4 regions of the Rahnella sp. ATs2 genome follow, and region 1 is predicted to be linked to each of the others. Evidence: predicted binding sites of a transcription regulator. Region 1 holds the regulator's gene; each other region holds the start of a gene.
The links. The regulator Fur, encoded in region 1, represses iron uptake genes when iron is present. The targets are predictions, from matches to a motif close to ATAATAATGAGAACNACTATCAA.
Positions count from the first base shown of each region.

Region 2: a site for Fur is predicted at 2,107-2,129, ahead of feoA (ferrous iron transporter A). Genes of this name have one in related genera too.
Region 3: a site for Fur is predicted at 1,970-1,992, ahead of ACJY2G_RS04035 (siderophore-interacting protein). Genes of this name have one in related genera too.
Region 4: a site for Fur is predicted at 3,136-3,158, ahead of sodA (superoxide dismutase [Mn]). Genes of this name have one in related genera too.

Region 1 is NZ_JBLYPL010000010.1:169,686-177,161, forward strand. Features, by position in the region: gene pgm (phosphoglucomutase (alpha-D-glucose-1,6-bisphosphate-dependent)) at 1-7, opposite strand, end outside; gene seqA (replication initiation negative regulator SeqA) at 33-587, opposite strand; gene ybfF (esterase) at 826-1,608, shown strand; gene ybfE (LexA regulated protein) at 1,871-2,152, shown strand; gene ACJY2G_RS13070 (methyl-accepting chemotaxis protein) at 2,228-3,910, opposite strand; gene fldA (flavodoxin FldA) at 4,319-4,846, shown strand; gene fur (ferric iron uptake transcriptional regulator) at 5,160-5,615, shown strand; gene chiQ (ChiQ/YbfN family lipoprotein) at 5,799-6,140, opposite strand; gene chiP (chitoporin ChiP) at 6,154-7,476, opposite strand, start outside.
Region 2 is NZ_JBLYPL010000013.1:77,919-85,394, forward strand. Features, by position in the region: gene ACJY2G_RS15465 (Tex family protein) at 1-1,901, shown strand, start outside; gene feoA (ferrous iron transporter A) at 2,297-2,521, shown strand; gene feoB (Fe(2+) transporter permease subunit FeoB) at 2,621-4,939, shown strand; gene ACJY2G_RS15480 (FeoC-like transcriptional regulator) at 4,948-5,184, shown strand; gene ACJY2G_RS15485 (LysR family transcriptional regulator) at 5,279-6,199, shown strand; gene ACJY2G_RS15490 (DUF2442 domain-containing protein) at 6,179-6,445, opposite strand; gene ACJY2G_RS15495 (DUF4160 domain-containing protein) at 6,429-6,668, opposite strand; gene mdcH (malonate decarboxylase subunit epsilon) at 6,769-7,476, opposite strand, start outside.
Region 3 is NZ_JBLYPL010000003.1:190,582-198,057, reverse strand. Features, by position in the region: gene ACJY2G_RS04040 (TonB-dependent receptor domain-containing protein) at 1-1,801, opposite strand, end outside; gene ACJY2G_RS04035 (siderophore-interacting protein) at 2,172-2,984, shown strand; gene ACJY2G_RS04030 (PadR family transcriptional regulator) at 2,987-3,469, shown strand; gene map (type I methionyl aminopeptidase) at 3,537-4,292, opposite strand; gene ACJY2G_RS04020 (ParD-like family protein) at 4,330-4,584, opposite strand; gene ACJY2G_RS04015 (pentapeptide MXKDX repeat protein) at 4,715-4,996, opposite strand; gene ACJY2G_RS04010 (molybdopterin-dependent oxidoreductase) at 5,067-5,870, opposite strand; gene ACJY2G_RS04005 (cytochrome b/b6 domain-containing protein) at 5,881-6,507, opposite strand; gene ACJY2G_RS04000 (response regulator transcription factor) at 6,661-7,383, shown strand; gene ACJY2G_RS03995 (HAMP domain-containing sensor histidine kinase) at 7,387-7,476, shown strand, end outside.
Region 4 is NZ_JBLYPL010000015.1:48,842-56,317, forward strand. Features, by position in the region: gene fdnG (formate dehydrogenase-N subunit alpha) at 1-2,041, opposite strand, end outside; gene fdhD (formate dehydrogenase accessory sulfurtransferase FdhD) at 2,186-3,028, shown strand; gene sodA (superoxide dismutase [Mn]) at 3,237-3,857, shown strand; gene ACJY2G_RS16755 (methyl-accepting chemotaxis protein) at 4,148-6,094, shown strand; gene yiiM (6-hydroxyaminopurine reductase) at 6,204-6,875, shown strand; gene ACJY2G_RS16765 (YibL family ribosome-associated protein) at 6,946-7,305, opposite strand; gene ACJY2G_RS16770 (PLP-dependent aminotransferase family protein) at 7,371-7,476, opposite strand, start outside.

The sequences.
Region 1 (7,476 bases):
TAGCCACTGGCGCTTCTCCCTTACGCTGAAATTTAGAGGGTGCCGCACACTTTGTCAGTCAGTTCCGCCGGGAACTGCATGAGTTGCATGATGTGTTCGATCATGCTGCGTTTGCGACCTGTGTTGGTATTCGTAATAACCCAATACGGCGTTCCGGGAACGTGTTTAGGCTTGGTATGAATGCCGTTTTGCAGCAGGGTTTGCTGGTCACCGGCAAAATAGGTACGCGTGCGGCCTGTTAATGACTCGGTCGCAACGGCAAATTCTTTCGGGTTCAGGCCATACAAGGTCGACAGGATCAACATAAAGCGGTTCACCGCTTTGGTCTGCTCTGCGTATTCGTCAGACAGCAACAATTCACGGACGGCGCGGACTTTATCACGCGACGTCGGTGCTGCAGCGGCGACAGGTTTTTCCTGTGCAACGGTGCCGGCAATAATGGAAGCATTCACTGTCGCGGCAGGAGCGGTCTGTCCGGCAGTAAACTTCAACATACGGCGTAAAATATCAGACGCACTTTCACCGATAGCCTGCGTGTGGCTGGCAATGTAGCGGTAGAGTTCTTCGTCAACCTCAATAGTTTTCATCTTTATCCAGTACTGTTTTTCTACTTAATTCAAAAGGATTATACAAATTTCTACACAGTAACAAACAGGGGAATTGCGCCGCGAAGCAAAAACCAGACTACTTCCCGTTTTTGCTGCATGCAGGCTCCGGCCTGTTCTTGCTTCTGGTAGTCAAATCCCGCTCAGGCATCTGGCAGAAACTTTCTGTTCTAAAAAATCATCCGCAACTCATGATAACCTAATGGAATCGTTTATCAGTATGAACTTCGCCATGAAATTACATTATCGCCTGCAAGAACCTGAAGTCGCTGGCAGCCATGCCCTGCCGGTTGTGTTAATCCACGGCCTGTTCGGAACCCTTGATAATCTGGGCGTTCTGGGCCGCGACCTGAAACAACAGCATAGAGTGTTACAGGTCGATTTGCGTAACCATGGCCAGTCCGGGCGTTCTGATGAGATGTCATACGCCGCGATGGCGCAGGATTTAGCAGAAACGCTGGATGAAGTGGGTTTCCAAAAAATCATTGTTATCGGCCACTCGATGGGCGGCAAAGCAGCGATGGCGCTGACCGCGCTGATCCCTGACCGTATCGAGAAGCTGATCGTCATTGATGTCGCGCCGGTCGATTACCGCGTGCGCCGTCACGATGAGATTTTTGCCGCGATTAACGCCGTCACCGCTGCCGGATTACGTGACCGCACGTCAGCTGCCGCCTGTATGCGCGAGTATATAAAGGAAGACGGCGTGATTCAGTTTCTGCTGAAATCTTTCCAGCAGGGAGAATGGCGCTTTAACGTTCCGGTGCTGCTCAGTGAATACGAAACCATCACCGGCTGGGAAGACGTACCGGCGTGGGATCACCCGGCGTTATTTATCCGCGGCGGATTGTCGCCGTATGTGCAGGACGCTTACCGCGAAGATATCGCCCGTCAGTTCCCGCAGGCCAAAGCCTATGTCGTCGCCGGAACCGGACACTGGGTTCACGCGGAAAAACCTGAGGCCGTGCTGCGCGCTGTTCACCGTTTCATCGATGTGGACTAAGGTTTAACATCCTGGGGATAAATTGTGCAAAAAGTCTGCACAACTTAGAAAGTTATCATGAAATCAGGGCAATCAGGCGTTGTGAACCCCAGGCGCGCCAGTGTATGATTGCGCGCTATAATTTTGCCGCCCCGTTTCACTCAGGCTGAGTCGCGGGGGGTAAATTGGGTCAGGGTTTCTTAGCCCGAAATGTGTGAAACGCTCGTCAGGAATCGGCTTGCCGTTTTCCGATGTAAAAACTTCCCTGGTTGTACCGCTACCTATGGCAAAAGAACAACTGGATCGCACGACGATTGATCTGTTCGCAGATGACCGCCGTCCGGGGCGTCCAAAAACAAATCCGCTATCCCGTGATGAACAGCTCAGGATCAACAAGCGCAATCAGTTACGCCGCGATAAAGCGAGCGGTCTGCGTCGCGTTGAGCTGAAAATGAATGCCGATGCTGTTGATACGCTCAATAAGCTGGCTGAAGAACGTAACATCAGTCGTAGCGAACTGATTGAAGAGATGCTGCTGGCACATCTTAACGGTCATGAAGGCTGATTAAAAACGGGTAACCTTTTCAGGCTACCCGTTTGTTTTTTCTTACTTATTCAACGCTCACTCTCTTCGTGCTTCTCAAAACGTTTCCCAGTTCTCAGCACTTTTCGCGCTATTCGCCGAAAGCAACCCGCCCATCCCGGTATCCGGACGCAGCAACGGAGCGGAAACCGCTTTCGCTGGACGTCCCTTCACGTTGGTGACGCTGTCTTTGAGTTTGAACGTGGCCACGGCGTTGTTGAGTAATGCAGCCTGTTCTTCCAGAGAAACCGCAGCCTGCGATGCCTCTTCAACCAGCGAGGCGTTCTGCTGCGTCACACTGTCCATCTGAGTGATCGCCACCGCCACCTGGCCGATGCCTTTGCTTTGCTCATCAGATGCCGAAGCAATTTCCGCCATGATATCGGTGACATGCGTAATTGAGCGCACCACTTCATTCATCGTCAGACCGGCGTTTTCAACCAGTTTTGAACCGCTGTCGACGCGGGAAACCGATTCACTGATCAGGGATTCGATTTCTTTCGCCGCCTGGGCGCTGCGCTGTGCCAGATTGCGCACTTCGCTGGCGACCACCGCAAATCCACGCCCCTGTTCGCCCGCACGTGCGGCTTCAACTGCGGCGTTCAGCGCCAGAATGTTGGTCTGGAAAGCAATGCTGTTGATGACCGACGTAATTTCAGCAATTTTCTTTGAGCTGCCGGAAATGTCTTTCATGGTACTGACCACGTCCGCCACAATATTTCCGCCCTTCTGCGCTGTGCCGGAGGCTTCAATCACCAGCTGGCTGGCGTGATGTGCGTTATCGGCATTGTGTTTCACCGTCGCTGTCAGTTCTTCCATGCTGGCTGCGGTTTCTTCCAGAGCAGAAGCCTGTTCTTCGGTACGCGAAGACAAGTCATTATTCCCTGCTGAAATTTCCGATGCGCCCTGATAGATATGGTTAGTACAGTTACGGATCGTCTGCACCGTATTCACCAGACTCGCCTGCATCACATTCAGCAGCGGGATCAGTTTACCGGCGCAGTTTTTACCGAACTCTTCCATATACTGCGTCAGGTCACCGCTGGCGATCACCGCGAACTGATCGCGGATTTTATCCAGCGGTTTCACCAGCGCCATCACCAGATAGCGGTCGGTCAGCAGCAACAGGATCAAACCAATACCAAATGCGCTCAGCTGGATCACTTTGCTCATGTAGGTCAGATGATTGGATTCATTTTGTGCGGCCTGAAAATCAACTGCAATCTGGCTGCTGACTTTTTCCATTGATGAACCAAAAGTGCGGCTCAGCGCCGGAACCGTGGTGTTGGCTAACTGGTTATAGGTGTCGATATTCTTACTGCTGGCAGCATTGAATAACGGCGTAACGCCCTGTGTCAGCAGGTTTTCCCAGCTGGTCTGCAGTTCCTGAATGGCTGATTCTTCCAGGCCCGGATGGGGTACTGATTTAAAATCAGCCAGCGCCTGAGTCAGTCCATCAAGAGATTGTTTGGCGCTGTCAAAAATTTCAGGGCCCTTTGACGGGTCAGCCTGAAGCTGTGCAACCGCACGACTCAGACGCGTCACGGTACGGAAATACTGATCGTTACCTTTGCTGATCAGCGTCATGTTGTTGACCAGTTCGGTACTGTTCCTGGTATTTTGCGTTAATGTGCCAAGTGATGTGACGGTATAAAGGGAAACACCGGCCCACATCACGCAGAAGATGCCAAGAATGGTTAATAAAGCGGCCCTGATGGTAATATTTTTTAAAAACTGCACGATATGCCTCTCTCGAAACAGGACTGTTTCTGGTCTGAGGATTGACGGGGATGCGGAGAATCAAAACAGGTAACCAGCAGGCTTACGCCCCCGGACATGTTTGAACACCTCTCCGGGCATCGATTTCTTTATTATGTTGAGATTGCTCTCGCATCATCTATCGGCGGGACATGCGTAAACTTAAGGAAGGAGCCGGTTTATTTCTTCACTTTGCTTATGACCTCAGGAACCCTGTGGTTGATAAGCACACGATGGCGATAACACTTTAAAATATTGCCCGATAAACTTATTCCCCAGTTAAGAAGGCGAGCAGAAGCATATTCTCCGCCTCGCGAGTTTGGTATCATCTTCGCTATTATTGCCTGCAATGCAGGGCACTTCATTTAGAACAAGAGGTTAGATAATCTTATGGCCGTTGTAGGTATCTTCTTTGGATCCGATACAGGTAACACCGAAAACATCGCTAAAATGATCCAGAAACAATTGGGTAAAGATGTGGCTGAGGTGCATGACATTGCGAAGAGCAGCAAAGAGGATCTGGAAAAATTCGATATTTTGCTGATCGGAATTCCAACCTGGTATTACGGTGAAGCGCAGTGTGACTGGGATGACTTTTTCCCGTCGCTCGAAGAGATAGATTTTGAAGGTAAGCTGGTTGCCCTGTTTGGCTGCGGCGATCAGGAAGACTATGCCGAGTATTTCTGCGATGCACTGGGTACCGTGCGCGATATCATTGAGCCACGCGGCGCAGTGATTGTCGGACACTGGCCAACTGAAGGTTACCACTTTGAAGCATCCAAAGGCCTGGCAGATGATAAGCACTTCATCGGACTGGCAATTGACGAAGACCGTCAGCCGGAACTGACCGCTGAACGTGTTGATGCGTGGGTGAAACAGATCACAGAAGAACTCAGCCTTTCAGAAATTATCGGCTAAAACCCTGTTGGCCCTGAGGATTTATTCTACAATTGAAGGGCCAAACTATTACTGAAATTAACAATTTAACCGCTACAAAATTGTAACTTTCGGTCGTATCAAGGTACACTGAGTTCATCTGTTTTTTCTATCGATCAAGTCGTTGCATTATTAGTGTGACAGGCAATTTGTGATCTTTATTAACAGGCTGTCGTTTACGAGAATGGGCACACTTCCCTTAAACGAAGAACAGTAAACGAACAATTTTGTGCCGCCGATGCCACAGGCTGCATGCCTCAACTTGATTAGCACATAGTAACAGGACTGAATCCGCATGACTGACAACAACACCGCACTGAAGAAAGCCGGCTTAAAAGTCACGCTTCCGCGCCTCAAAATCCTGGAAGTGCTGCAAGCGCCGGAAGGTCATCACGTTAGTGCGGAAGATCTGTACAAGCAACTGATTGATATGGGCGAAGAAATTGGTCTGGCCACGGTTTATCGTGTTCTGAACCAGTTTGATGATGCTGGTATCGTCACCCGTCATAACTTCGAAGGCGGCAAGTCCGTATTCGAACTGACTCAGCAACATCACCACGATCACCTGATCTGCCTGGATTGCGGTCGTGTGATTGAATTCCGTGACGAATATATTGAAGGTCGTCAGCGTGAGATTGCTAAAAAACATGGCATCAAACTGACCAACCACAGTCTGTACCTGTACGGCCACTGTGAAGCAGGCGACTGCCGTGAAGATGAATCTTTGCACAATGACAAACCTGCGCATTAATTTGCACAGCTTCGATTGTCGCAAATGTTCTAAATAAACTAACCGCTGGAAAGCGGTTTTTTTATGTCTGCCTCTCACCCCGAACACAGACGCCGCTTGCCGACGTAAAAAACCCCGGCAAGCCGGGGTTTCGCTTTTGATAATGATGATTTTGCCAGCTAAGGCTTTTACAAAAATCTGCTATTAGTTCGCCATTGCAGGCGCGTTATTGGATGTGATTTCCTGCCAGATTTTACCGCAATCCGCCGCATATGCCTGACCATCACCGGTTTTGCGCGCCGTCAGACAGCGCTGGTAATCCAGCACGCGAACTGTTTCCTGTTCCGCAAATTTCTGGTGTGTTTTTTCCTGTTTCAGCTTGTTCAGCAACACCTGACAGGATGCCAGTTTGTCCGGATTACCTTCTGAAGAATTAATACACGCGCGGTAGTCTTCACGCGTTTGCGAAATCTGTGCCTGATCGGCGGTAGGCGCACAGCCTGCCAGCAGAACAGCCGATACCGCCATCATCAGTAATTTATTCATCGACATAACGACCTCAGAAAATAGTGAATGGAGCAATAACGATGAATTTCACGTCTTTTTCATCCTGGAATATGTTGCCGTAACCCCCGCCCCAGCTCGGAATATCCGAGTGGTTGTCGTACTGGGTGTAATGCAGTTTGAACAGTGTCCCCTTCGCGCGGCCTTCCTGAATGGTGTAAAGCGCATCCAGGCTCCAGGCGCTCTCTTTCAGACGCTGGCTCTGGTCATAAGCGGCGTTGGTACTCGGTTTGGCGTCCCACGCGTAAACGTAAGAACCCCCGACGGCAAAGCCCGGCAGATCCCATTTCGCCAGATCGTAAAGTACGCCGGCGTACACCGCTTTCTCGCCGTTGGCGTTGAAGTCCGAACGGTTATCCCACCACACGTCAAGACGACCGTTGGAGGAGGAATACGTCGGGGTCATACGTTGCAGGAAGTAGCCCTGATTACCTTCCGCTTTGACCATCGTACCTTCCAGCCGCCAGTTAAACTGACCAGTGGTGTAACCGAAAGTCAGCGCCTGCAACCAGGCCATCCCGTCATACAAGCTGTTCGGATCGTTCTTATTGCTGATGCGATCTTCCGCACCGTAGAACTGGTAGCTGGTGGTCAGCGGATTGCCCATCAGATCGATTTTGTAAGACGCTTTGGCAAAATACTGATCGACGTAACTTTCAGCCTGACCAAAAGCGCCTTCCAGCACAAAGTCGTTTTTGAAGTCGTATTTCGCTCCAAGAGAGTGGATGTATGAAACGCCCGTTTTCTTATCGTTCTGGCGGAAATCATCCATTTCCAGATGCCACGGAGATTTATATTCATCCGCCCACATGTAGGAGAAACTCAATTCTCCCGGATCACCGAAATCGTGCTTGTAGCCCGCTTCCGCACCGCGGTAAGTTCCCGGCATGAAGCTCCAGTGCGGTGCAATCAGTGTCTGGCCCGTTGGCTGGATGTAACCGGCATGTCCCCAGAATCCGCCGTATTTAAATTTACCGGCGGCTTTGTACAGGCTGACCCCACTTTTATCACCGGAGTAATCTTCGTCGTAAGCACGGTTGCTGTTGGAGAAAGCGATTTCGTTGGGATGTCCGCTTTCGCTGCTTTCGGCCATTTCAATCGCCGTAAAGGCTGCGATATCAATACCAAACATGTCCCAGGCATAGCCGGAAGAAAAATCGAGATTCAGGTTAGCGGTAGAATGTGAAAGGTTGGTTGTGTAGTCTTTGTAGTTGTCGCTCGCCGGATCCATGTCCTTGCGGTCACGCTCACGCTGCCAGTAATACACACCGCCGGTCAGCGTCGAATCATCAATAAAACCTGCCGCTTTGGCATCTTC
Region 2 (7,476 bases), on a different contig from region 1:
TTATAGATGCGGATAAAGGCGTCGCCGACACCAAAGCAGCGCTGGATGGCGCACGCTACATTCTGATGGAGCGTTTCGCTGAAGATGCGTCGCTGCTGGCGAAAGTTCGTGATTACCTGTGGAAAAACGCCCATCTGACCTCCCGCATGGTCGAGGGTAAAGAGCAGGAAGGCGCGAAATTCCGCGACTACTTCGATCACCATGAACCGATTTCTCAGGTGCCTTCTCACCGTGCGCTGGCGATGTTCCGTGGCCGCAATGAAGGTATCCTGCAGCTGGCGCTGAATGCCGATCCGCAGCATGACGAGCCGCCGAAAGAAAGTTATGCCGAACAAATTATCATCGACCATCTGGGTCTGCGCCTGAACAACGCGCCAGCCGACGTCTGGCGCCGTGCCGTGGTCAACTGGACATGGCGCATCAAAGTGCTGCTGCACCTTGAAACCGAGCTGATGGGCACCGTGCGCGAACGCGCTGAAGATGAAGCGATTAACGTATTCGCCCGCAACATGCATGATTTACTGATGGCTGCGCCAGCGGGTATGCGCGCAACCATGGGCCTGGATCCGGGTTTACGTACCGGTGTTAAAGTCGCCGTTGTGGATAACACCGGCAAACTGGTGGATATCGATACCGTTTATCCCCACACCGGCCAGGCTGTAAAAGCCGCACAACAGGTTGCCGCGCTGTGCATCAAACATAATGTCGAACTGGTCGCTATCGGTAACGGTACCGCTTCCCGCGAAACCGAGCGCTTCTTCCTCGAACTGCAAAAACAGTTCCCGGCGGTCAAAGCGCAGAAAGTGATCGTCAGTGAAGCCGGTGCGTCGGTGTATTCCGCTTCCGAGCTGGCGGCGCTGGAATTCCCGGATCTGGATGTTTCGATTCGTGGTGCCGTTTCCATTGCGCGTCGTCTGCAAGATCCGCTGGCTGAACTGGTGAAAATCGACCCGAAATCCATCGGAGTCGGCCAGTATCAGCATGACGTCAGCCAGTCTCAGCTGGCGAAAAAACTCGATACCGTCGTCGAAGACTGCGTGAACGCAGTGGGTGTGGATCTGAATACCGCGTCCGTTCCGCTGCTGACCCGCGTGGCTGGTCTGACGCGCATGATGGCGCAGAATATCGTTAACTGGCGCGACGAAAACGGTCAGTTCCGTAACCGCGAACAGCTGCTGAAAGTCAGCCGTCTGGGGCCAAAAGCCTTCGAGCAATGTGCAGGCTTCCTGCGTATCAATCACGGCGACAACCCGCTTGATGCCTCAACGGTTCACCCGGAAACCTATCCGGTGGTCGAACGCATTCTGGCAGCGACGCAACTGGCGCTGAAAGAACTGATGGGCGATTCGAATGTGCTGCGCGGCCTGAAAGCCAGTGAATTCACTGACGAACAGTTCGGCGTGCCGACTGTTACTGACATCATCAAAGAGCTGGAAAAGCCGGGGCACGATCCGCGTCCTGAGTTTAAGACCGCGACCTTTGCCGATGGTGTGGAAACCATGAATGACCTGATGCCGGGCATGATCCTTGAAGGTTCTGTCACCAACGTCACCAACTTCGGGGCATTCGTGGATATCGGCGTACATCAGGATGGTCTGGTTCACATCTCATCACTGGCGAATAAATTCGTTGAAGATCCGCATACCGTGGTGAAAGCTGGCGATATCGTCAAAGTCAAAGTGATGGAAGTCGATCTGCAACGTAAACGTATCGCGCTGACCATGCGTCTGGATGAGCAACCGGGCGAAGCACCGGCACGCCGTTCTTCCGCGCCAGCGTCAGATTCGCGTGACAATCAGAAACGCCATACACCAAACAAACCTGCGGGACGCAATGCCGCACCGGCGGGCAATAATGCGATGGCCGATGCTCTGGCTGCCGCTCTCGGCAAAAAACGCTAATTTCTCGTTTTTTCCTGCAAAACGGAAGCCGCTGATATTCAGCGGCTTTTTTTATGTGTCTTTTTTCGACACTTTTTAAAGTCTCTCCTATTGAATCAATCACTGAGGTAAATCAATAAATCCTCACTGTTGCAGGCTTAGGATAGCGACGCGGTGGAGATTCCCGTGAAGAGGCCCCCCTATTTATTTTGTCTCCACACGCGTACTAATTATGATAACTATTCTCGTTTGTACTTCTTTGCGTATTCAGTACGCCGTCAGCCTCAGGCTGGCAATTTCGCACCAGGGACAATTTCTGAGCAATATTTCACGAGCAGTGAAATCAACGGGCACGGAAGCGCGGCGTCACCTTTGTGACGCTGCCCCCAAAATGCCTGAACGCTTCGCGAGGAACTATGCAACTTCAATCAAAATGTGCTTATAAAATCACCGGCTTTTCTCATGAAATCAGTCCGGCCTATCGCCAGAAACTGCTGTCTCTCGGCATGCTTCCGGGATCATTCTTCAACATCATCCGCGTGGCACCGATGGGCGACCCGGTGCAGATAGAAACCCGCCGCACCAGTCTGGTCGTGCGCAAAAAAGACCTCGACCTGCTCAAGCTTGAGCTTCTGGCCTGACCTTTCTGATGGGTTTCTGATGGGTTTCTGAAAGATTGTTTAGCGCGGCTCTGTTGAGTCTTCCGCGTTTTTTCCTTTCTCACACGTAGATCTGAACGTATGAAAGCACTGACTATTGGCCTGATTGGTAATCCCAACTCAGGTAAAACGACCCTTTTCAACCAGTTAACCGGTTCGCGACAACGCGTTGGTAACTGGGCTGGCGTCACCGTTGAACGTAAAGAAGGCCAGTTCGCCACCGCAGACCACCAGATTACGCTGGTCGATTTGCCCGGCACCTATTCACTGACCACCATCTCCGAGCAAACCTCGCTTGATGAGCAAATTGCCTGTCATTACATTCTGAGCGGCGACGCAGATCTGATGATTAACGTCGTGGATGCCTCAAACCTTGAGCGCAACTTATACCTGACACTGCAACTGCTTGAGCTGGGCGTGCCCTGCATTGTCGCGCTGAACATGCTCGACATCGCCAAAATTCAGAACATCAATATTGATATCCCGGCGCTGTCTGCACGCCTGGGCTGCCCTGTTGTTGCCCTGGTGTCTACCCGCGCCAGCGGCATCAAAGAACTGAAAGCGGCCATTGATGAATTGCCACAAGTGGCCGCGCTGGAACGTGTGAAATATCATCCGGTGCTGCAACAGGAAGTGGAAGTGCTGGCCACTGAAATGCCGCAAGATATGACGCTGCAACAGCGTCGCTGGCTGGCTTTGCAAATCCTCGAAGGGGATATTTACAGCCAGACGCACGCAGGTAACGCGCAGGCTTTACTGCCGCAGGTGAAAGCCCGTCTGGTAGAGCAAAAGCTGGAAGATCCGGCGCTGCTGATTGCCGATGCGCGTTATCAGAGCATTGCGTCACTGTGCGCGGACGTCAGTAACTCGCACCTCACCGCGCCCAACAAGCTGACGCAGGTGCTGGACCGCGTGATCCTCAACCGTTTCCTCGGCGTGCCGATCTTCCTGCTGGTGATGTATCTGATGTTCGTGCTGGCGATCAACATCGGCGGCGCGCTGCAACCTATTTTCGATATCGGCTCGGCAGCAATTTTCATTCAGGGTATGCAATGGGTGGGATTCACCCTGCACTTCCCGCAGTGGCTGACCATTTTCCTGGCACAGGGCGTGGGCGGCGGTATCAATACGGTTCTGCCGCTGGTGCCGCAAATCGGCATGATGTATCTGTTCCTTTCCTTCCTTGAAGATTCCGGTTATATGGCCCGCGCCGCGTTCGTGATGGACAGGCTGATGCAATCGCTGGGGCTGCCGGGTAAATCTTTCGTGCCGCTGATTGTTGGCTTTGGCTGTAACGTGCCGTCCATTATGGGTGCCCGTACGCTGGATGCCCCGCGTGAACGCCTCATCACCGTGATGATGGCGCCGTTTATGTCCTGCGGCGCACGTCTGGCAATTTTCGCGGTGTTTTCTGCGGCATTCTTCGGGCAAAGCGGTGCATCCATCGTGTTCTCGTTGTATCTGCTCGGTATTGTGGTCGCTATCCTGACCGGCCTGCTGCTGAAATACACCATTATGCGCGGTGAAGCCTCGCCGTTTGTGATGGAACTGCCGGTGTATCACGTTCCGCACCTGAAAAGTCTGCTGCTGCAAACCTGGCAGCGTCTGAAAGGTTTCGTGCTGCGCGCCGGTAAAGTGATCGTGATTGCGAGTATTTTTATCGGCGCCCTGAACAGCTTCTCGTTCAGCGGTCAGGCGGTGGATAACATCAATGATTCTGCACTGGCCTCGGTCAGTAAAGTACTGACACCGGTGCTGGCGCCGATGGGCGTACATTCTGACAACTGGCAGGCGACCGTGGGTCTGGTCACCGGCGCGATGGCGAAAGAAGTGGTGGTCGGTACGCTGAACACGCTGTACACCGCCGAACATATCCACAATGAGGAATTCGACGCTGCCAGCTTCAACCTGTTCGATGAACTGGGCGGCGCAGTGCAGGAAACCTGGCAGGGGCTGAAAGACACCTTCAGCATCAGCGTACTGTCGAACCCGATCGAAGCCAGCAAAGGTGACGGTGAAATGGGCGTCAGCTCCATGGGCGTCATGAGCACCAAATTCGGTACCGCCATTTCGGCTTACAGTTACCTGATTTTCGTGCTGCTTTACGTGCCTTGCGTCTCGGTGATGGGGGCGATTGCCCGTGAAACCAGCCGCAGCTGGATGACGTTCTCCATTTTCTGGGGGCTGAACGTCGCCTACTCGCTGGCGACCCTGTTCTATCAGGTGGCCACTTTCAGCAACCATCCGGCCTACAGTGCGGGCGTCATCTTCATCGTGCTGCTGTTCAACGCTATCGTCCTCACCTGCCTGCGCAAGGCACGCAGCCGGGTCAGCCTCCATTTGCAGCCGCGTAATATCGCGGCCTGTTGCGAACCAGCTACCGGCAGCGACTGCCACTAGGAGATAACATGACTACGCTGATTCAGGTTCGCGACTCTCTCGCACTGGCTGGCCGGGCAGATGCCCGCCAGCTCAGCCAGCAGCTTAAGGCTCCGCAGCCGCTGGTGCAGGCCATGCTCGAACGGCTGGTGGCGATGCGAAAAGCAGAAACGGTGGAAGCGGATGACAGCTGTCTGAGCGGCAGCTGTAAAAGTTGCGCTGACGGCAAAAAGTGCCTGACCGTGTCTTACACCCTGATCCCCTGAACCCGGCTTTTCCGCCCTTCCTGAATAGTCGCCCGGCGGCTATTCAGCTATCATCTCAGACCGCAACGGCCTAAAACGCGCCGCAGGAGCCTGTATGATCGACAGTGAAATCACCTTCCGCAAACTCGAAATTTTCCTCGCTTACATGGAAAAGCAAAACATCACCCGCGCAGCCGAACAACTCGGTCTGAGCAGCGTGAGCGTGCATCGCGCCCTGCATTCTCTGGAAGAAGGTTTGCGCTGTCCGCTGTTTATCCATCGCGGGCGCAATCTGCTGCCGTTGCCCGCGGCTGAAGCGTTACTGGAACATGCCACGCAGGTGATTGAACAGATGGAACATGGGATCCAGGCCACGCAGCGCGCCGCCGGTTTTGGGGATAAACGCCTGAAAGTCGGCACGTTGTATTCGCTGACCCTGGAAACTATTCCGCGCCTGATTATGGGGCTGAAACTGCGCCGACCCGAGCTTGAACTGGAGCTGGTGATGGGGTCTAACAGTGATTTGCTGCAAAAGCTGGAAGACGGCCTGCTGGATGCGATTCTGATTTCGACCAGTGATTCGAGCGTGGACGCACAGCGCTACGATCAGTTGCCGCTGTTTCAGGATGATATTTTTCTCGCTGCCCCCGCCAGCGCAGAACTGGCGTCGGAAGGCACGGCGGATTTACGCGATTACAAACAGAAGAAATTCGTTTCACTGGCAGAAGGGTTTGCGACTTACCACGGCTTTCAGGAAGCCTTTCAGGTCGCCGGTTTTGAGCCGGACATTGTCACACGGGTAAACGATATTTTTTCGATGCTGAGTCTGGTACAGGCGGGCGTCGGATACACGCTCATTCCCGGCAGGATGAAAGGCGTGTACGAAAATACGGTGAAATTACTGCCACTGGCAGAAGCCTATCAGATGCGCCAGACCATTTCGCTGGTCTTCCCGCACAGCCGCGAGCACGATCCCAACCTCCTCGCCCTCGCCGCTGAAAGCCGGATGTATGCGCTAGCGAGCAGAAAGCGCTGACAGACGGTTATTTACTGCCTGTTTAGCGACCGGCTTTCCCACTATTAAGCCCTCAATAGAAATATCTTCATCAAGGGCATCCCAATGCAAACCATAAGCACTGATTTCATAATCCTGACGCTGCGCGGGTGTTGCATTCAGCAGGACCGGGAACTGCATCAGCGGTACCTCCAGGATTTGCCCATCTTCAAGAGTGACCCACATCGTACTATCATCGAACCGAACACTTTTAGGCGAAATATTCATTCCATGCTCCTTGAAAGACTGTCTGATAAACGTTTGTTAGCGTTATGATTTCCCTGACTTCTCTGGACGAAAAACCTGTCTGACGACACATGGCAACAGGTACAAGCCAAAGTTTGGCTTCTTTCTGACCGGATCTTACATGAATATGATGAGGCTCAGGCGGGTTTCCCTCATTGGAATAAAAGAAAAAACGATAATTTTTAAAGCGCAGAATAACTGGCATGTCGGTGACTTCCCTGTGTTAACGGTTCGGTAAAAACAAAAAACCTTTCACTCAGGAAAGGCTTTTATTCCGTAGCATCCCCAACCTATCATGCCTTTAATCAGCGTTCGTTTTCCCGTAACCGCGCTGCGAGACGTCCCGCAACATGCATACCTGACTGGCATAAAGACAGCGCTTCGCCCTGTTCCATCGCACGGCGGGTCAGGCCGGTAAGCACCGCGCCCGGCGGCATTTCAATTGCCAGTCGCACATCGCGCTGGTAGGCCGCGACCATGGCATCACGCCAGTTCACAGTACGCGCCATGTTCATCGCCAGATCGTCCGCGATTTTTTCCGCCTGCCAGTAAACACGCCCGGTTGTTCCGCTGAGATAACCGCAGGTCGGACGGGAAATGTGAATCTGTTTAAACGCCTCAACCAGTTTCGCCGCAGGTTCATCGAGCAATGCGCAATGTGATGGCACACTGACCGCCAGCTGATGCGTTTTCTGCGCTCCCAGCCCTTTCGCCAGTTGCATGACCTGTGCCATAGCGGCATCGCTGCCCGCAACCACCAGCTGGTCTTCCGCGTTAATATTCGCCAGATACACCGGAGATTCAGCGCTGTTGACCTGCGCCACCAGTTCCTCAACCTGCATCTGACGCAACCCGGTGATCGCTGAAAGGCCAAAGCCTTGCGGATAGGCCTTTTGCATCAGTTCCCCGCGCAGCGCGACCAGCCGTACGGCATCATCAAAGTCGAGCGCACCGGCAATCACCGCTGCCGGAAACGCACCAATTGACAGCCCGCTGCAAAAATCGGCCTCAAC
Region 3 (7,476 bases), on a different contig from region 1:
TGTAACGGGTGTTGGCAATAAAGTTCTTGTAGGTGTTGTAGAAAACGGAAGTCTTGAAGGTTACACCTTCAGTCGCTTCACCTTTCATACCCCATTCGAAGTTATTGCTGGTCTCGGTTTTCAAATCCGTGTTGCCGATCAGCGCGTATTGCTGAGAACCGGCATAAGAAGAACCGAGGTTCCAGGAACCGTAAAGCTGGCTGGCATCCGGGAATTGCGCACCACGACGATATTGCAGGTAAGTCATCAGCTTAGGCGTGATGTCATAGGTGAACGCCAGGGACGGCAGAACCTGCGTATCGGAATTGGCTTTGCCATACAGGGTAGAAACCTGGCCTTCAGAGACGGTGCTGTTGGACAAGTCAGACAGATCTTTCGCTTTGGTGTTCTGATACGCCACACGCACTGCAGGCACGATGGAGAAGTCATGGCCATCGAGGTCAAACTTCATGGTGTCCTGCAGGAAGCCGCCGAGAATATAAGAACGGCTGTTCGCTTCCGGCTGCATGATTGTGGTGTAAACACTTTGCTCCGGGCTTTCACGGAACGGACGTTCAGTGTTGGACATACGACCGTTGATACCGGCGCTCAGCTCATGACGACCCAGCGTTTTCAGCCAGCTGGTTTCCCCGCCGAAAGTGTTGACGTCATAGTTGGAATAGACGTTCATCATCTGCTTACTGGCGTTCGGCATGTAGGTATTGTCGTGCGCCTGCGTGTACTGGTAATACACTTTCGAAACAATAGCATCGACGTAATCGTTGAACGGCGTCCATTCGTCCTTCAGCGTCGCGCCCCAGCGGCGGGTGTTACTTTGCTGCTGTGCGGTGCCGAGAATAGCGCTGCCTGAGCTGTTCCACGCATCGTAATGGGTATGGTTTACTTTTTCGTAATAATCGAGCGTACCGGTGACTTTATGTTCGTCATTTGGCTGCCAGATAACGGATGTCATGACTGCGTCGGAGTGCCAGTTAGCCGGATACGCGTCGTGCGTTCCGCTGTTATTGCTGGTTTCCTGGCCGTCGCGGCGGCTGATGGCAATCAGACCACGCAGGGTTTCATCACCTGCGGCGGCGGTGATGCCGTTGTGCCAGGAGCGGTCGGAAGAATCATAATCAGACTGGTAACCGAAATAGGTTTCCTTGCCCGGACGCAGATAATCATCGGCAGATTTTGGCAGGAAGGAAACGGCACCGCCGATTGAGGTGTTGGCGCGATCAGCGGAGGTGGCACCGGATTCGATATCTACCTGGCCGTAAATGTAAGGATCGATGTAATCACGGCCAATACCGGACGTGCCAAGACCCGCGCGGCTTGCGTAGCTGCGGCCAGTGGCGCTTGGCTGTGGAATGCCGTCGACATCGATGCCGACGCGGTTGCTTTCCAGACCACGGATGTTATAGCCGGTATAACCGTTACGGTCGAAGCCGCTTTTGCCGTTGCCGGAACCGCCGCTGGAGCCGGTAGCGGTGATCAGGGGCTCATAACGCATGATGGTGCCGAAATCATTGCCGCCTTTTTGCTGCATTTCTGCTGCGGTGATGGTGGTTTTCGAGCCTGGTTTTTTATCCGGCATCGTTTCGGTAACCGTCATCACTTCTTCATTGGTCTGCGCCAGATCCTGCGCAGTACGTACCACCGGTTTTTTCCTGATGGCTTCAGAAGCTGGCGTTTTATTGGCTGCCAGATCGGTGGTGTCTTTAACCGCTTGTGCTGCATTTACGTTAAAGGTGGTGGTGAGAATCGTCCCCATGAAAATGACGTTTTTCACCAAACCCTGCTGTGTAAAGGATTTGAACATTTGTTTTTAGCCCTGCACTATTTTTAAAAGTTCTGCTCGCATTTACTGCCTTTCGACAAATCAGACGCGCTGGTCATCTGCTTTCAATTCTTCCGTAAAAAGCCCTTGTCCTTATAAAATATGGGTTTATTTGACGTCCTTACCCACTTTGGCTTGGTGCGAATGATAATGATACTGAGAATTGTTATCAACAAATTGATAAATAAAAATGGGCTTCTTAACGAAATCTTTGCAATGTGCGGCTCAGAATGAACTACCGCGAGATCAAAAGTGCGGGGGATGATGCCTGTGTCCTTACGTTTTTCAGGGTTGCGGAAAATATTCCTAAGATATATCTTTCGTTCAACCTTACTTAAAAAGAGAAAACGTGATGACTCAACATCGCAACGAAACCCCTGCCGTAAACCTGCCTGTCCGCGTCAAGAACGACCTGGTTTTCCGTCATATCACCGTCAAAAGCAGCGAAAACGTGGCTGGCTGTTTTCAGCGTATCGTGTTGAACGGCGACGATCTGAAAGGTTTTAACTCGCGTGGTTTTGATGACCACATCAAACTGTTTTTCCCGGCAAATCCCGGTGATGTGATCACGCCGCCGACCGCGACCGACGAAGGCATTGTCTGGGGCGAAGGGCCGCGTCCGCTTAACCGCGAATACACGCCGCTGCATTTCGATGCACAAGCCAACGAACTGACGCTGGATTTCTATCTTCACGATGGCGGTGTCGCCAGTGAATGGGCGGCTGGCGCTAAGCCGGGCGATAAACTGATCATCGGCGGACCGCGCGGTTCACTGATTATCCCGACCACTTACGCATGGCAGTTGTATGTCTGCGATGAAACCGGTCTTCCGGCGGTGAAGCGCCGTTTGCGCGAGCTGAAACAGCCCGCGTCTGCCGCGAAAGTGACCGTGCTGGTCAAAGTGAAAGATGTCAGTTGCGTTAGCTACTTAGACGATGAAAAAGAGTTCGACATCGAATGGGTTGTCAGTGAAGAACAAAACGGTTATCAGGAAGATGACGCGGCAGTTAAAAAACTGAAAAGCATTTCTTTGCCGGAAAGTGATTACTACATCTGGGCGACCGGCGAGGGGAAATTTGTTAAAGGGCTGAATGATTACTTCGTCGAAAATCGTGGACTGGACGCCAATCTGGTGCGTTGTGTCGCTTACTGGCACAACAAGTAACGATGATGAATAATAAACACCGTCGCGAAAGGATGTTTGAAACGGGTGATATCCGTCTGCTGATGCTGCATTTTTTACAGCAACGTTCCGCTCACGGTTATGAACTGATCAAAGCCATCGAAGAACTCTCCAAAGGCGAATACACGCCGAGCGCCAGTATCATTTATCCGAACCTGACCTTCCTGGAAGAACAGGGTCTGGTAACGGCGAAGCAGGAAGAGGGCGGTAAGAAACAATATTCGATTACGCCGGAAGGCACGCAGTCGCTGGCAGAGCAGGGTGATTTGCTCGGTTCAGTGACGGAAAAACTGCATTCACTGGCGATTTTATCGAATAACCGCAGTATTCCGGAAATGCAGCGGGCGATTAACAATATGCGCATGGCGCTCAATTTGCGGCTGGCGAAAGGTCCGATCGAACAGGAAACGCTGTATAAAATCACCGATGCGTTAGATCGCGCGACCAAAGAAATTGAGCGCAGCTAAACGGATTATCAAAAACTATAAAGCCTCCGACCGGAGGCTTTATACGTTCAGGAAATATCACGGAAAATCAGTTCTCTTCAGGCCATGGGGTCAATATTTCATAGCCATCTTTTGTCACCGCAATCATATGTTCCCATTGTGCGGACAACGAATGATCTTTAGTCACCACCGTCCAGCCGTCGGGCAGCACTTTATTCTGCTTTTTACCGGCGTTCAGCATCGGTTCGATGGTGAATAACATGCCTTCCTGCAACACCAGTCCGCGGCCTTTTTCACCGTAATGCAGCACCTGCGGATCTTCGTGATAACCCATGCCGATGCCGTGTCCGCAGTATTCTTCCACGATGGAAAACCCTTCGCGTTTCGCTACCGAGGCAATGGCATGACCCACATCACCGAGGGTTGCGCCGGGACGCACCACTTCGATACCGGCCATCATTGCTTCAAAGGTGGTATCCACCAGACGGCGAGCCATAATGCTCGGCTCACCGGCGTAATACATGCGGCTGGTGTCGCCGTACCAGCCATCTTTAATCAGCGCCACGTCGATGTTCACGATATCGCCTTTCTTCAGCGCTTTATCGGAAGGAATACCGTGGCAAATCACATGGTTGACGGATGTGCAGGTGGTTTTCTGATAGCCGTGATAACCGATATTTGCCGGGATCGCCTGTAATTCGTTGACGATAAAATCGTGGCAAATGCGGTCCAGTTCATTGGTCGTGACACCCGGCACCACATAAGGCGTGATCATATGCAGCACCCGCGCTGCCAGTTTACCGGCGATACGCGCTTTATCGATGCCTTCCGGCGTTTTGACCATACGGTTATTGTTGACGAAATATCGGCTGTCTAAACCATTATTCATTGCTTGCCTTCCTGTGTGTGCCGCCGACATTTAACAGCGTGCGGATACTTCCGATGTTTTCTTCAGATTCCATGCTGCAACGCACCAGCAATTGCGAAATCTCGCTGTGCGTCATGTCCGGATGAGTTTCCATCAGCATACCGATTTTCATCCAGTGCTCGGCCTGCGCGTTGATGGAACGCGTATACGCCAGACTGGCGATGCGCAGATTCTCATGCATCAGTTCGGAGATTTTAATGATACCCATCGGGCGCCCTCGGTAGTATACGAATCATATATGTTTTATATACTACGCAGGTCGCTGTCAATTTTCCAATAAAAAAGCCTCCGCTGAACAGACGGAGGCGTTTTCGCTGCATAGCCGGGTTTAGCGGCGTTTACTGGGCAGAGGTGTTTTTTTTCATGGCATCTTTCGACATGTTGTCTTTGGACATTGAGTCTTTAGACATGCTGTCTTTCTTCATATGATCTTTCGACATGCAGTCTTTGCCCATGCTGTCTTTAGCCATGGAATCTTTACTCATGCTGTCTTTTTTCATGCAGTCTTTCGACATGTGGCCCATGGTATCTTTCTTCGCCATCGCGTCAGCGGCATAAGTGGTACTTACCGCGCCCATCATCAGACAAGCAGACATCATCAACACGGTTAACTTTTTCATGGTAAATCCTTCTTTTAGGTTTTGAGATACAAAGGTTGTTGTGGACAGTGTTGATCCTTGAGGATCGTGTTCAGCTTCCGCCGAACCAGTTGTAGCCCTGATCTTCCCAGTAGCCACCGGTGTACTTATTGGTTATTTCAATCACTTCGATATGTTTTGGATTCTTATAGCCGAGTTTGGTCGGCATTCTGAGCTTCATCGGGAAGCCGTATTTTCGCGGTAAAATCTGGCCGTCATAAGTCAGCGCCAGCAGGGTTTGCGGATGCAGTGCCGTCGCCATATCAATGCTGGTGTAATACTGATCTGCGCATTTAAAACTGACGTATTCCGCCGTGAGATCGGCCCCGATCAGACGCAGAAAATCACCGAACGGCACGCCGCCCCATTTGCCAATCGCGCTCCAGCCTTCGACACAAATGTGACGAGTCACCTGGCTGACCTGCGCCATTTTGTACAGCGTTGGCAATGACCATTCGCGTTTATCCAGCGCCAGACCGGCGATTTTCAGGCGATAAGCGTTACCGTCTACTTCCGGTGCGTCGTCTTCGGCGTAAAAAGCGTTAAACGGAAACGGACGTGTGATCATCGATTCGGCGAACACCGGCGCCAGGCGCGTCGAGCCAAACAGCCAGCCTTGTACGCGGTCGTTGAATCCAGAAATCTTACCGAGCGCGTTTTCTACGCTGGCGTTATCGCTGATGTCGCAACCGGTCAGCATCGCGACGCCGCCGAGGGTCAGCCCGCGTTGCAGGAACAGACGGCGTGAGGGCGCATCCAGTTCGCGGATAATCTGTTTTTTCGCTTCCTGTAAAATGGCTTCGCTGTCGGAAGGGCTGAAAATTTGGCTGATCGTTTTTTTAACGAGGTTTTTCATCATGTCTTCCTTAACGTCCGCGGATCATGGCAATCAGGGTTTTCGGCACCAGCGCCACCATCACGATATGCAGCACCACAAATCCCACCAGTGAAGCCATCGCCAGAAAATGCACATAACGCGCTGTATCAAAGCCGCCCATCAGTTCGCGCAGCAGCGGAAATTGCACGGATTTCCACACCACCAGCCCGGAAAGCACCAGCACGATGCCGTCAAACATCACGAACACATACGCGGCACGTTGCACCATGTTGTAGTGGCGTAAATCGTCGTGTTTCAGCTTGCCGCGCAGGGCGGACAGTAAATCGTTAATGATGCCGCGCGGCGTCAGCGGCCAAAATTTTCGTTTCATGCGGCCGGAAAAAATATTCATCAGCAGATAAAACAGGCCGTTGAAACCAAACAGCCACATCCCGGCAAAGTGCCACTGAATACCGCCACCGAGCCAGCCACCAAGTGTGACCGTTGGCGGGAAATCAAAATTAAACAGCGGTGAGGCGTTATAAATCTGCCAGCCGCTGGTGACCATAATCAGCACCGCCAGCGCGTTCAGCCAGTGCGTCAGACGCAGCCATAACGGATGCACGATGGCGGGTTTTTGTTTTGCCTGTCCGGGTAAATCCGTGTGTATTGTCATGATGAAGTCCGGCTGTCCGTCCTGTGATGAAGCGAGTATTGAGCGGATTTGTTCCCCGATACCTCACGCAAAGTTAAATAAAATGTGATAACTCGCGGGCGGTTGCTTGTGTAGACTCAAACCATTGGGGAACACCACGTTTTGGGATGACATATGGATAAGACGAAGAAGATCCTGATCGTTGAAGATGACGGGGATATCGCAGAACTGCTCAGCCTGCATCTGCGCGATGAGGGCTATGAAATAACCCACGCCGCAGACGGTAATCTGGGCGTGGCGCATCTGGAAAAGGGCGGCTGGGACGCGCTGATCCTCGATCTGATGCTGCCGGGTGTAGACGGTCTGGAAATCTGCCGCCGTGCGCGCAACATGACGCGTTATACGCCGATCATTATTATCAGCGCACGTTCCAGCGAAGTGCATCGGGTGCTCGGGCTGGAACTGGGCGCGGATGATTATCTGGCAAAACCTTTCTCCATGCTGGAACTGGTGGCGCGGGTCAAGGCGCTGTTCCGGCGGCAGGAAGCGATGAGCCGCAATATGAAAATGGATGCCGGTACCCTGAGTTTTTCCGGGCTGGTCATCGACCCGATTGCTCGCGAAGTGATGCTCAGTCAGCAGCCCGTTGAACTGACGCCGCGAGAGTTTGATTTGCTGTATTTCTTTGCCAAAAATCCCGGCAAAGTGTTCTCGCGCCTCAGCCTGCTCAATCAGGTCTGGGGATACGAACACGAAGGGTATGAACATACGGTGAACACCCATATCAACCGTCTGCGCATCAAGATAGAAGCTAATCCGGCCGAGCCGGAACGTATTCTGACCGTGTGGGGAAAAGGCTACAAATTCGTGTCTTCCGCTGAAGACGCGCAAGGGTAAATCATGAAAAATCTCACGCTGGCGCAAAGACTGACTCTGGTATTTACGGTGTTACTGATCGCCTGCTGCGCGCTTTCCGGCTATATGCAGGTG
Region 4 (7,476 bases), on a different contig from region 1:
CCCACGCCATATTCATCACCGGCAGCGGATTGGCCCCGCCTTCTTTCTGATACAGCTCGCGCAGTTTCATAAACAGGCGCGCGATAATTTTGCCGTCGTGCAGCGCTTCACCCGGTGGCTCAGACGCCTGGAAGTGCCATTGCAGCCAGCGGCCGGAGTTCACAATCGAACCGTTTTCCTCCGCAAAACAGGAAGACGGCAGGCGGAACACTTCGGTCTGAATATCGGCGGTCTGCACGTCGTTCATCGCACCGTGGTTTTGCCAGAAGTTCGAGGACTCGGTCACCAGCGGGTCGATCACCACCATGTATTTCAGTTTTGAGAGCGCGCGCGAGGATTTGTTTTTGTCCGGGAATGCCGCCAGCGGGTTGAAGCCCTGCACGATATAACCGTTCAGTTTGCCTTCAGTCATCAGCTCGGCTTGCTGCATCACATCGTAGCTTTTGTCCCATTTCGGCAGCCAGTCGAAGCCCCAGTCGTTTTCCGCCGTAGCATGATCGCCCCAGAAACTTTTCATCATACTGACGAAGAAATTCGGCGTGTTTTTCCAGAAATTGACCTGCCCGTCCACCAGCGGTGTCGGCGTGATCTGTTGCAGATAATCGCTGAAATTCGTCTGTTTTTCCGAAGGCAAAGGCATATAGCCCGGCAGATTCAGCGAGAGCAAACCGAGATCGGTGTAACCCTGAATATTGGAGTGACCGCGCAGCGCATTCACGCCGCCGCCAGGCATGCCGATATTGCCCAGCAATAGCTGGATCATCGCCGCACAACGGATGATTTGCGCGCCGCCGGTGTGGTGCGTCCAGCCCAGTGCGTAAAGAATGGTCGAGGTTTTATCGCGCGCGCAGGTTTCCGCCAGAATAGAGCTGATCAGCAGGAAATCTTCTTTCGAGGTGCCGCACAGACGCTCCACCAGTTCCGGCGTGTACCGGGAAACATGCTCTTTCAGCAGATTCCAGACACAGCGCGGATCCTGCAAGGTTTTGTCCTGTTTCGCCAGACCGTTTTCATCCAGCTGATAGTGCCAGCTTTCTTTGTTGTAGGATTTTTTCGTCGCGTCGAAGCCGCTGAACAGGCCATCGTTGAAGGCATAATCTTCGCGCACCAGCAGGCTGGCGTTGGTGTACTCCCTGACATATTCGGTCTGAATTTTATTATGCGTAATCAGGTAGTTGATCATGCCGAGCAGGAAAGCGGTGTCCGAACCGGCGCGGATTGGCGCATAGATATCGGCCACGGCGGCGCTGCGGTTGAAACGCGGATCGACGACGATAACTTTGGCGTTATTTTTGGTTTTCGCCTCAATCACCCATTTGAATCCGACCGGATGCGCTTCTGCCGCGTTTCCGCCCATAATCAAAATGACGTTGGCGTTTTTGATATCGACCCAGTTGTTGGTCATCGCACCGCGACCAAAGCTTGGCGCTAATGCCGCGACGGTCGGACCGTGACACAGACGTGCCTGACAGTCGATGGCGACCATGCCCAGCGCGCGGGTGAATTTCTGATCCAGCAGACCGGTTTCGTTACTGGCCGCGGACGAACATAACATGCCGGTGGTCAGCCAGCGGTTAACCGTGACGTTGTTTTCATTTTTCTCGACAAAGTTGGCGTCGCGGTCATCTTTCATCAGGCGGGCGATACGGGAAATCGCCTCATCCCAGCTTATACGCTGCCATTTATCGGAGCCGGGCGCGCGATATTCCGGATATCTCAGACGGCCTTCGCTGTGGATGTAATCCAGTACCCCTGCGCCTTTCGGGCACAACGAGCCTCGACTGACCGGATGATCGGCGTCACCCTCTACGTGGAAGATATTTTCAGTGACGTTTTTCGCGCCGTCGCCCTGGCTGTAAATCAACATGCCGCAACCGACTGAGCAGTACGTGCAGTTGTTGCGGGTTTCACGCGAGCGAAGCAGTTTATATTGGCGGGTTTCCGCCAGCGCGATTGTCGGGGCAAACCCCAATAATGCTGCGGTAGTGCCGGCCATACCGCCCGCACATATTTTGAATAATTGTCTTCTGCTGACTTGCATGAAAGACTCCTTCCCATCATTTGTTAACACATTGCTTTCAAATTGCCGCTTTCCGTTGCAGATGCGGAAGCGGTAAAATTAAGACCTAAAGTCCTGACAGTTTGTACGGCTTATGTAGCCGGAATGTTTATAAGGTTATTGCCAATGGATGTCCATCAAGTAAAAGAACTGAGCGAAAAAGATGATAAAAAAGTGACTCAGATCATCGGAGCCAGTCAAAAACCGGTGATGCAGCGCACACATCCTGGCGAACTGGAAGACGACTGGATTGCAGAAGAAGTGCCCGTTGCGCTGGTCTATAACGGGATTTCACATGTGGTGATGATGGCGTCGCCGAAAGATCTCGAAGCCTTTGCGCTGGGGTTTTCGCTGTCGGAAGGAATTATCGAATCGGCTGCGGATATTTACGGGCTGGACGTAACACCAAACTGTAACGGTATTGAAGTTAACATCGAATTATCGAGCCGCCGTTTTGCCGGGCTGAAAGAGCGCCGTCGCGCCATGGCAGGCCGAACCGGCTGCGGCGTGTGCGGCATCGAACAGTTAGGCGATTTATTCCGCCCGCTCGCGCCGTTGCCGTTTACCCAAACGTTTGAGCTGGCAAATCTGGATAACGCGCTGAATCAGCTGAAATCCGTGCAGGAAATCGGTCAGCTGACCGGCTGTACGCATGCCGCCGCGTGGATAACCTCGCAGGGCGACTTACTGGGTGGCTGCGAGGACGTGGGACGTCACGTGGCGCTGGATAAAATGCTTGGCCTGCGTGAAAAACAAAGTGAATGGCAATCCGGTGCCGCGCTGGTGTCGAGCCGCGCCAGCTATGAAATGGTGCAGAAAGCCGCGATGTGCGGTGTCGAAATTTTGTTTGCCGTCTCCGCCGCCACCACGCTCGCGGTAGACGTCGCCGAAAAATGTAACCTGACGCTGGTCGGTTTCAGCAAACCGGGACGGGCAACGGTGTATACGCATCCGCAGCGGTTACGCTGACCCTCTAAGCTTCACGTGCCTTTAGACAATTTAGGATTGTTTGCGGTTATCTGGTTCTAAGCCCCGTATAACAGGCGCTTACGAGTACCCGTACAAAGGGTGGAGCATAGATAATCATTTTCAATATCATTTAATTAACTATAATGATCCGACTGATTACGCGGTGCTCACAATGACGGTGCCGCCCTACACTATGGAGACGATGAACATGAGTTATTCACTGCCATCACTGCCTTACGCATACGACGCACTCGAACCGCATTTCGACAAAGAAACGATGGAAATCCATCACTCTAAACACCACCAGGCTTACGTGAACAACGCGAACGCTGCACTGGAAAGCCTGCCAGAGCTGGCAAAACTTCCTGTTGAAGAGCTGATCGCAAACCTGGACAAAGTGCCTGCGGACAAGAAAGTTGCACTGCGTAACAACGCAGGTGGCCACGCTAACCACAGCCTGTTCTGGAAAGGCCTGAAAACCGGCACCACCCTGCAGGGCGAACTGAAATCTGCTATCGAACGCGATTTCGGCAGCGTTGACGCTTTCAAAGAAACTTTCGAGAAAGCAGCAACCACTCGTTTCGGTTCAGGCTGGGCATGGCTGGTTCTGAAAGACGGCAAACTGGCCGTTGTTTCTACCGCTAACCAGGACAGCCCGCTGATGGGCGAAGCTGTTTCAGGCGCATCCGGTTACCCGCTGCTGGGTCTGGACGTTTGGGAACACGCTTACTACCTGAAATATCAGAACAAACGCCCTGATTACATCAAAGCCTTCTGGGATGTTGTAAACTGGGACGAAGCAGCAAAACGTCTGGCTGAAGCGAAGTAATTTCGCTTTACCGCCCATAACGGGCACGATGTTTTCGCCAATGGCGGGTCACTGACCCGCCTTTTTTATGTCCATTTTCATGTACTCTTTATTGAGTAAAGACCTAAGCCTGATCACTGTTTTATTGCCAATTATTCATTTCCCCTCTGCCCTTATCCGATCCCGCTCGCATTAATCAAAAATACGCGCCGTTCCCTATAAAGTTTCTCTTAAGTCCACCGATAGGTTGTTCACAAAGGCGTCACAAAATCACTTATTAATTTTAAAGGGATGTTCGACGGAGAATGAACATGAGCAACGGAACAGGTCTTTCGCAGTGGATGAATAATCTCAAGGTCGGCACCAAACTGGGTCTGGGCTTCGGGCTGGTACTTCTGATCGCCGCGGCCATCACCGTGGCAGGGATGATCAAATTTAACGACATCAGCCAGCGCGCTGAAAAAGTCGATTTCAGCAACCAGATGAATGCGCTGTTAAACGAAGCCCGTCTCAGCCGCACGCTGTATCAGCTCAATTACGATCCCGCTTATCTCAAACAAAACCAGGACAAAATCAGCGCACTTTCGCAGCTGATTGCCCAGTCGAAAGACAAACTGGAGTGGGATGCAGCGAGTCTGGCAGAACTCAATCAGGTGCCGGTTAAAATCCACGAATATCAGCAGGCTCAAAACGCCTTTAAGCTGGCTGTCGATAAGAAGGATGCCGTTCGCGCGAGCTGGAACCTTTCCGAAACTGAAGCCGTGGTGACGCGTTTACAGGATCAGTTGCGCGTGGAAGATGCCGATCCTTCCATCCGTCTTTCTCTGGCTGAGGTGATTCAGAAACTGATCAGCGTGCGTTATAACGTGCGCGGCCTGTTGCTGAGCATTAACAAAGAATCCGAAGCCAAGCTGTTGCAGTCGATTGATGACACACAAGCGAATGCCAAAAAGCTGAATGCGCTGCTGTTACCGAATCAGCAGGCCACTCTCGCCCCGCTGATGAGCGCGCTGGCGACGTATAAAAGCCACGTTGTGGCGTATATGCCCGCCTATGAAGAAGAGCAGAAAAACTCCCAGCTGTTGTCGGTAAAAGCCACAGAAATGAATGCTCTGGTGGCGAAAATCTTCAAAAATGAACTGGAAAATACGCATCTGGATATCAGCCATGCGCAGATGATCATGATGGTGATTACACTGATTGTGATGCTGGCCGGCATCATCATTGCGTGGCGCATTACCCGCCAGATTGCCCAGCCGCTGCGCGATACCCTGAAAACTGCCGAAGCTATTGCGCAGGGTGATCTGACCGCCGCACATCCGACAACACGTCGTGACGAGCTGGGGATGCTGATGAACGCAGTCGCCGCGATGAGCCAGAATCTCAGCACCATGATTTATGAAATCCGCTCCGGCGTTTCGCAGGTGTCCCACGCCGCAGCTGAAATCGCTGCGGGGAATACCGATCTCTCCTCACGCACCGAGCAGCAGGCGGCGGCCGTTGAAGAAACCGCTGCCAGCATGGAAGAGTTGAGCGCGACGGTGAAACAGAATGCCGATAACGCCCATCACGCCAGCAAACTGGCCAGTGAAGCCTCAGGCACGGCAACGCTTGGCGGCAAGCAAGTTGGCGAAGTGGTGGATACCATGCAGCAGATTTCCGGCAGCTCAAAACGCATTGCCGAAATTACCTCGGTCATTAACGGCATCGCTTTCCAGACCAACATTCTGGCACTGAACGCCGCGGTTGAAGCTGCGCGTGCCGGTGAACAGGGACGCGGATTCTCCGTGGTGGCCTCTGAAGTCCGCACACTGGCGCAACGCAGCGCGCAGGCGGCAAAAGAGATTGAAGGGCTGATTGCCGAGTCGGTTGAACGCGTCAGTACCGGTGCCAGACTGGTGGAAAATACCGGGCGCACGATGCAGGACATCGTGAAATCCGTCTCGCATGTTCGCGATATTATGGGTGAAATTGCCTCCGCGTCTGACGAGCAAAGCCGGGGTATCGCGCAGATATCACAGGCGATTGTGGAGATGGACAGCACCACTCAGCAGAACGCCGCGCTGGTTGAGCAGTCGTCTGCTGCCGCTGATTCTCTTGAAGATCAGGCCGCAACGCTGACGCAGGCGGTTTCGGTATTCCGTCTCGCCGGGAACGGCAATATGCTGAACGCACCGGCGTCCGCCCCGCTTCGTCGCCCGACTCTCGCGCCGCCGGTACAAGGCAAAACCAGCCAGGAAAACTGGGAAACGTTCTGACCCCTCTTTACTGCGCGCAGTTCCCTGATTGCGCGCAGGTATTCCTTCTATTCCCGCTGCCCAATGCAGGTTATGCTGGTGTGAGTGACATTTCAGCAGCGGAGAGCTTATGCATTATCCCGACGTGTACATCGGTACCATCGAGCAATATCCCGATTTCTCACCCAGTGCGATTGCCAAACGTCAGGTCGATGGCGGCATCGCCTTAACGCCTTTCGGGCTGGAAGGCGATCAGCAGGCCGAAAAGTCATATCACGGTGGTGCTGACCGCGCGCTGTGCCATTTCCCCCGCGAGCATTACGCCTGGCTGCGCCAGCAGTTTCCCGAAGAAGAAGATCGTTTCCATCCGCCCGCTTTTGGCGAAAACCTTTCGACGCTCGGCATGACCGAAGATAACGTGTTTATCGGCGATATTTTCCGCTGGGGCGACACGCTGATTCAGGTCACGCAGCCTCGCGCACCCTGCTACAAGCTGAACCATTTTCTCGACTGCCAGAATCTGTCGCCACTGTTGCAGCAAAGCGGCCGCTGCGGTTGGTTATATCGCGTCGTGGGCACAGGAAAAACCAGTGGCGATCGTCCGCTGGAACTGCTGACGCGCAACAGTGAAGTCTCCGTCGCCGAAGCAATTTCTATCGCGTTTCATATGCCGTTCGATGAAGAACAGTACCGGCGTCTGATGTCTGCGGCAGGGATTTCAGCAAGCTGGAGTAAAACCATGCAAATGCGTCTGGTGAATCGCAAGATTGAGGATTTTGGGCGGAGATTGTTTGGGAAGTAAAAACACATCGGGTGTAGCTGGCGGGGTTTTTCTTTGCTCCTCCCCCTGCGAAGGGGGAGGAAAAGTTACATTAGAATTCTTTTTTCGCGAAACCGGTCACCGCTTTCAGGCCCATTTCACGGCCCAGTGCAGTCATCGGGTGAACCACCACGATACCGCGTACAGTTTTCTTCAGCGTGCCCATATCAGCCTGTTCTTTCTTGGTGATTTCACGGCTGAACAGCTTTTCCAGTTTCTGTGCTTCGGTGCTGAGTTTTTTCACACGCACTTCTTTCAGACGCGCGATCTCGGCAGCCAGCTTTTCTTTCTCTTCTTCGTGCTTGTCGATCAGTTCAGCATTACCTGCCTGAATAACGGTCGCATCTTTGTGATTCAGTGCATCCAGCATGTCGCTGAGACGCTTGATCTCGGCTTTTTCGACTTCTTTCATGATTTCAGATCCGTTCATGCCGCAGCGGGCACGATTGTAAATTGGGAATAATAACCGTCAGTGTATCAGGAAGTGCGCGATTCTTCAGCTTGCTCCTGCGTTTCTGCCAGCCCGGGCGGTAAACCACACATCTCACAGGCACGCTCGCCAATGCGGATCATCGCCGAAATA